3 regions of the Azospirillum sp. TSH58 genome follow, and region 2 is predicted to be linked to each of the others. Evidence: riboswitches for the same ligand, from Rfam matches in the RefSeq annotation. Region 2 holds a riboswitch; each other region holds the start of a gene.
The links. Region 2 has a riboswitch for cobalamin ahead of TSH58p_RS01730 (ABC transporter ATP-binding protein). Riboswitches for the same ligand answer to the same signal wherever they lie in the genome.
Positions count from the first base shown of each region.

Region 1: it holds a riboswitch for cobalamin, as region 2 does, so the genes downstream of both, TSH58p_RS26390 (TonB-dependent siderophore receptor) here and TSH58p_RS01730 (ABC transporter ATP-binding protein) in region 2, are expected to answer to the same signal.
Region 3: it holds a riboswitch for cobalamin, as region 2 does, so the genes downstream of both, TSH58p_RS20515 (energy-coupling factor ABC transporter permease) here and TSH58p_RS01730 (ABC transporter ATP-binding protein) in region 2, are expected to answer to the same signal.

Region 1 covers NZ_CP022367.1:1,079,336-1,081,590, forward strand. Annotated here, with positions in the region: gene TSH58p_RS26390 (TonB-dependent siderophore receptor) at 1-1,065, opposite strand, end outside; cobalamin riboswitch at 1,181-1,400, opposite strand; gene TSH58p_RS26395 (hypothetical protein) at 1,454-1,978, opposite strand.
Region 2 covers NZ_CP022363.1:412,629-414,883, reverse strand. Annotated here, with positions in the region: gene TSH58p_RS01735 (ABC transporter substrate-binding protein) at 1-157, opposite strand, end outside; gene TSH58p_RS01730 (ABC transporter ATP-binding protein) at 154-1,020, opposite strand; cobalamin riboswitch at 1,143-1,362, opposite strand; partial or broken gene TSH58p_RS34645 (hypothetical protein) at 1,458-1,561, opposite strand; partial or broken gene TSH58p_RS32905 (TonB-dependent receptor plug domain-containing protein) at 1,582-1,751, opposite strand; gene TSH58p_RS32900 (hypothetical protein) at 1,972-2,205, shown strand; gene TSH58p_RS01725 (hypothetical protein) at 2,208-2,255, opposite strand, start outside.
Region 3 covers NZ_CP022366.1:419,176-421,430, forward strand. Annotated here, with positions in the region: gene TSH58p_RS20510 (superoxide dismutase) at 1-405, shown strand, start outside; gene TSH58p_RS20515 (energy-coupling factor ABC transporter permease) at 470-1,150, opposite strand; cobalamin riboswitch at 1,324-1,563, opposite strand; gene TSH58p_RS20520 (hypothetical protein) at 1,706-2,255, shown strand, end outside.

The DNA of each region.
Region 1 (2,255 bases), on a different replicon from region 2:
ATGATCCACGGCGGCGGTCAGCACATGGTCGGCGGGACCGCTTTCCAGCGTCAGGTTGGTCTGGTAGTCGGCCTTGGTCTTGCGCCCGTCGTAACGGCTGGTCACCGTCTTGGCGGCGTCGCGGTAGTCGCGCTGCTGGCGGCCATGGGTCAGGCCGACGATGTGCTCCCACCGGCCGTCGAGAAGAGCGATCTTGCCCTGGAGGCGCCCGAAATACTGCTCCCCGGCGGTGCTGGTGCCGTCATCGACGGCGCCGCGCCCGCCGACGAAACCGTCGGTGTCGGTGCGGAAGCGGGTGTAGCGGCCGGTCACGGCGATCTCGCTGCGCTCGGTCGGGCGGACGGCGGCGTTTCCGGTCAGCGTGCCGTTGCGGTAGCCGTCCTTCTCCGGGTTGCCGAGCCGCTTGTCGGCGACCGACACGCCGTCGCTGGTGACGCCCTGGCCGCTGAGGAACAGGTCGTAGCGGTCGGTCCCCGTGCCGAAGGAGGCCCGACCGGCGGCGGTGCCGAAGGACCCGCCCTCGACGGCGGCGCGGAACCGGGGGGCGCCGGCGCCGCGGCGGGTCACGATGTTGACGACGCCGCCGACCGCGTCGGAGCCGTAGAGCGCGCTCTGCGGGCCGCGCAGCACCTCGACGCGCTCCACGTCGCCGGCCAGCAGGTTGGCGAAATCGTATTCGGAGCCGGACGCCGGGTCGTTCACCTCGATCCCGTCGATCAGGACCAGCGTCTGGTTGCCCTCCGACCCGCGGATGCGCAGCTGGGTCAGGGTGCCCATCGGGCCGGTGCGGTTGACGGCGACGCCGGGCACCGCGCGCAGCGCGTCGGACAGCAGCTGGGTCTGGCGCTGCTCCAGCTCCTCGCGGGTGATGACGGTCAGGGCGCTGCCGGTTTCCTCGGCGGCGGTGGGGACGCGGTTGGCGGTCACCGAGACCGGCGGAAGCGTCGTGATGGTGGCGGAGTCGGCGAAGGCCGGCGTGGGGAGGGCCGACACGGGAAGGGCAAGGCTTCCCAGAAGGGCGGCGAAGGACGCCGTCCGGTGAAGACGGGGAACGCGGACACTCATTGAGACCTCGGGCGGGACGCCGGTGGCACGTCACCGCGAACGAAGCCCCACCGGGGTCTCCGCGAACGGAATCCCGGTTCGACGACCTTCGGTGCACCCCGCCCGAACGTGTTCGCGTGTGACCACGACTGACGGCAGGTCTCCTGGCTCGCGGGTTATCGTCGGCCCATCGCCTTCCCAGGATCGCGATCCCAGTGGCATTCCGATGGACGACTCGCCGCTTACAGTTGCGGGGGCAGCCCCGGCGTAGAACCATCGCACAGCAAATCGCCGTGGGGTCCGCACCGTGTTCCCATTTTCAGCCCTTTCGGGCAACCGTCGGATGCGAAGCTACGCGGGCGGAACGGCTGCGGTCAAGCCGCAATCCGCTCCTTTCGCTCAGCCGGTGTCAGAGCGTGGTTTTCGGTCCGACCGGAGACCCGTCCGGCATGGGCGGCACCATTTCCTTGCAATTGCTGACGCAATAGGTTTGCGCCTCGATCCGGCCGCCGCAGGATTTGTAACAGTCCTTGTAATCGGAATAGCAGGTGAGGTTGCTGTAGCAGCTGGGTTCCCGGTTGAAGTCGCTGAACGTCTTGATCTTCTTCTTATCCACATCCTTGGGCAATGACGTGAGATAGCCCTGATACTCGGCCTGGGCGCGGGTCACACCCTGGGCACGGCAGGTCTGAAGGGCCAGCTCCTTTGCGGACTGGCAGACTGTGTTGGCCTGTTTGCATTGGGCGACACAGAGCTTTCCCGCCTCGCTGACGGGCAGGACATAATTTTCAACCGTCTCCAAACGTGGGCCGCAACCGGCCAGTCCGGCCGCCAGCAGGCAGCCGAGCAGAATGGAACGCCGTGTCATTGTGGATGCCCCGCCGTGGATTGCCTTCAATCGGTACGAACAGGCCATCGGCACGAAATCATCCAATGATGAAACGGGTTTCGCAAAGAAAGATCATGGTTTTGCTTCCGGCAACCTTGAGGCGATCGGCTGGCCGGGCCGCCGTCCGGGATCATCGCTCCGATCACCGTCCGGAAAGGACATGACCCCCTCTTGTCGCCGGGAGGGGGCCTGACTACATGACGGTTGAGGTCCGGGCCCCTCTGGCAGCGTCGCCCGGCGCTGTGATGTCGGACTTCCCATTGAGCCGTCGCTTTGGCGCGGCCTTGCGGAAGCTGGCCCTGTCCTTCCCCCTGGGTCCCGC
Region 2 (2,255 bases):
AGCGGGCGGTTTCGAAGCAGTTGGCGACCTCGACCGGACGGGGCCGGGCATGGGCGTTTGCATGGGCGTTCGCATGGGCGTTTGCGTGGGCGCTGCTGCCAACGCCCATCATCAGGGCAAGCGTCAGAGGAAGGCCGCGGAGAGGAAGCGGGATCATGTGCGGTCCGATCTGTGATCCGTCAGGGGCGACAGGTCGATGCGCAACCGGCCGTCGCCGGGATGGCGGTCCACCGTAGCGGCGACGCGGTAGACGGCGGTCAGCCGCTCCGGGGTCAGCGCCTCCGCCGGCGCGGCATCGGCCTGAAGGCGCCCATCCGCCATCAGCAGGACACGGTCGCACCAGCGTGCCGCGAGATCGATGTCGTGCAGCGTTGCCACGACCGTGATCCCGAGGCCTCTCACGAGGTCGAGCACGGCGAAGCGGTGGTGAATGTCCAGATGGTTGGTCGGTTCGTCGAGCAGCAGGATGCGCGGGCGCTGCGCCAGGGCGCGGGCGATCATCACCCGCTGGCGCTCCCCGCCCGACAGATGTTCGATTGGCCGGTCCGCCAGGGCGCTCAGCTCCAGACGGGTCAGCGCGTCCTCGACGATGGGGTGGTCGTCCGCTCCGGCCCCGGCGAAGGCGGAGCGGCGGTGGGCCAGTCGCCCCATGGCAACCACGTCGCGCACGGTGAAGCCCAGCGCCGCGGCGGCGTCCTGCGCCTGGAGCGCAAGCCGGCGAGCCAACTCCGCCGGGCGCAGGGTCTGCGGATCGTCGCCCTCGATGCGGATGCGTCCCGCCGAAGGGACCTGCAACCCGGCGAGGCAGCGCAGCAGCGTGGTCTTGCCGCACCCGTTCGGCCCGAGAATGCCGAGAAAGGCGCCCTCCGGGACGGCAAAGCCGATGTCCGACAGCACGGTGCGCCCACCCAGCCGGCACTGCAGCCCCTCGACCGCGATGGCCGGGCGGCATTCGGCGCGGACGGGCAAGTCCGAATGGGACGCGGTGGAACCGGGTGTCGGGAAAGGCGGTTGCGCCATCCATGCTTCCTGCCGTTGCGGGCGGGGAGAACTGGCGGACGTCTTGCGGAACACACGCCGCGTCCGGAACGGAATCCGACTGGGCGCATGGCAAGCGTTCCACCGGGACACCCCGCCCGAGGACGTTTCGTTGTGGTGCTGGCAGGTCTCCTGGCTTGCGGGTCGTCGCCGCTCCGTCCGGCCTTCCCAGCGCCGACGGGCGCCAGTGGCAGGAAATGACGGAACGGCTCACCGCTCACAGTTGCGGGGGCAGCCCCGGCCTCGCCGCAGGACGCGGCTCACCGGGTTCCCTCTTAGCTTCCGGCGGAGGCCGCCGGAAGAACCAGTACCGGCACCATTCATGGGGAACCCCGCCGTTCCGGTCAAGCTTTGTGAACGAAGGGTTGCAGAAAAGGTTGGGGAACCGCGATGCACGCCGCCTCCGTGGCGACGTCCGGTCACGGTGTGCCAGGGGCGCCCGTTTCGGGAACAAAGATCAGGCGCCCGTCCGGCAGGCGGTAGGTCGTTCCCGCAAGGACCCCCGGCCTTCCCCGATGGTGCCGGTCGATTCGCAGCGGATCATCTTCCGCCCGTCCCGGCCGCCAACCCGCCCTGGGCGGTCAGGCTGCCATGCCAGGCATCGGTGGCATGGCGGGTGATGACGTTGACGACACCGCCCAGAGCTTCCGACCCGTAGAGAGCGATGACATCGGTCCGCGCACCCCCTCGATGCGCTCGATGGCTTCCGGCGGCGCACAATACGGCTGGCGACGTGGCAAAAGGGCAAGAGAGTATCGTTTCCGCCCGAGGGCGGGCGCGGCTGACACGGCGATTCATGAATGTCCTCCAAATCCCCTTGGCGTGGGGAGGGCCACCACGCCTTTGAATGTAATGTTATAACATTACATTATGCGGTACAACCCAACCGAACGGCCTCAGTGCCGCCACTGGCAGCTCCAGGGAGATGACATCATGACCGCTGTCTCCTTCAGCGACGCACCGATCTCCACCCGTCTTCAGGCCCGCGAGGCTTGCACCATGTTTCCGACCCGGAGTCCCGCGGCGGACCACCGTTTTCCCGTGACCGTGCTGTCCGGCTTTCTCGGCGCCGTCCTTAACGATCCTCCCCACCGCATCATCTCATCTCGCCTTTCGCCAGGAATGGTCAAAGCGAACTGCTGCATGATTGGTCAGCGACAACGCTGAAATCAATAGCGCACAACAACTTCGGCGGACGAAAGACGAAGCAGCAGGCG
Region 3 (2,255 bases), on a different replicon from region 2:
GGCGGGCACGCGAACCACAGCATGTTCTGGAGCATCATGGGGCCGAACGCCGGCGGCGCCCCGGACGGCGAGGTGGGGGCCGCCATCACCCGCGACTTCGGCGGCTTCGACGAGTTCAAGACGCGCTTCAACACGGCGGGAGCCGGGCAGTTCGGCAGCGGGTGGGTCTTCGTCACCGCCGACCCGTCGTCGGGCAAGCTGGCCATCGCCGCCCGTCCGAACCAGGATTCCCCGGCCATGGAGGGCGTGCCCGTGCTGATGGGCAACGACGTGTGGGAGCACGCCTATTACCTGAAGTACCAGAACCGGCGCGCCGACTATCTGGCGGCCTGGTGGAACGTCGTCGACTGGGGGGCGGTGAACCGCCGCTACGCGGCGATCCGCAAGGGCGAGCTGGTGATCTGAACGGAAAAGGGCGGCGGGTCATCCCCGCCGCCCTTCACACGAACAATCCGGTCCAAGTGGCCGGTCAGGCGCCCTGGTGCAGGCGGACGTTGAACAGCGGCCCCTGGCTCTGGCGGCGCAGCGCCTTGGCGATGGCCAGCACGGCGAGGTCGGCCAGCGGCTCGACGATGATGACGGTCATGTAGGCGGCGCCGAAGGAGGCGACTTCCGTCATGGTCTCGGCGGTGAAGCCGTGGCCGTAGAAGGCCCAGAAGGCCACCCAGGCGACGATGCCGCCCTGGTAGGCGGTGGAGAGGGCCAGCGCCTGCGAGTACTTCAGGTCGACATAGGGGGTGGCGTCGGGGACGATCCGCTTCGCCAGCAGGCTGATGCCCCACAGCGGGACCAGCAGCGTGGTGACGTTCATGCCGTACTGCGGCAGGTCGAACGGCGCGAAGAACAGGCCCTGGATCAGCAGGCCGGCGGCGAGGCCGATGGAGGCCGCACCGGCGCCGAACAGCAGGAGCAGGGTCGAGCCGAGGATCAGGTGAACCTCCGACACGCCCACGGGGTGGTGGGGGAACACCTCGAAGAAGCTGAAGACCAGCGCGGTGGCGATCAGGCTGCGCAGCACCAGCGGCGCGACCCCGCCGTTGTTGCGGACGTCGTTGTGCGCCAGCTTTCCGGCCATCGCGAAGCCGCCGGCGGCCGTCGCGTAGCTGAGAGCGATCTTGGCGCCGTCGACGACGCCGGGTTCGATGTGCATGCTCTATGCCCTTTCCGAGTCTGCCATGCGTTGGGAGGGGCGTCGTTGCTGGCAGGCACCGGCATCGCAACCCCCTTGGTCCCCTGGATGGGCGCACCGGAGGGACGGCTTGCGGAAGACGGGCGGCCGTCGGGCCGGACATCGGCAAGCGACCACCGGGGCACCCCGCCCGAGGACGTACGTTCGGTTACGGCAGGTCTCCTGGCTTGCGGGTCAAGGCGGCACCGTCCGGCCTTCCCGGCGCCCGTTCCCGCAGGCGGCGCCAGTGACACGGAAAGGACGATGCCGCTCACCGCTCACAGTTGCGGGGGCAGCGCCGGATTTGCCGTGTCTCCCCCTTCGGGGCGGCTCACCGGCTTCCCTCTTAGCCCCGCGACCGGAAGGCGCGGGGAACCATAACCGGCGCCAGGGTAGGGGCGGGGTCCCCCGCCGTCAAGAGGGGTGGCGGCCGGTCCGCGCCATCGCATGGCTTCCTTGACACCGCTCCCGCGGAACCGACAAGGTCCTGCGGACTGCGCGAGGCCGGATCAACGGGCGAAGGACGGGATTGCGGGCATGCTACCGGTTCATTTCCTGACCATCGTGCTGAACGGCGATCCCTTCATCCGCTATCACCTGGAGGTGTTCCGCCAGCTGCCCTTTCCCTGGCGTTGGCACATTGTGGAGGGGGTGGCGGAGCAGGTCCGCGACTCCTCCTGGTGCGCGCAGCGGGGCGGGCGCGTCCCGCAGGACCTTCACCGTGACGGCCGCAGCAGCGACGGCACCTCGGAGTATCTCGACCGCATCGCCGCGGAGGAGCCCGGGCGCGTGTCGGTCTACCGCAAGCCGCCGGGCGTCTTCTGGCAGGGCAAGGTGGAGATGGTGACCGCGCCGCTGGCCGCCATGACCGAGGAATGCCTGCTCTGGCAGGTCGATGCGGACGAGCTGTGGACGGCGGAGCAGATCACCCGTGCGCGCCGGATGTTCCTCGATTCGCCGTCGCGCACGGCGGCGCTGTACCTCTGCCATTTCTTCGTCGGCCCGTCCCTGGTCCTCGACCGGCTGGACCAATACGGCAATTACCGCGCCTACGAATGGCTGCGCACTTGGCGGTATCGGCCGGGGG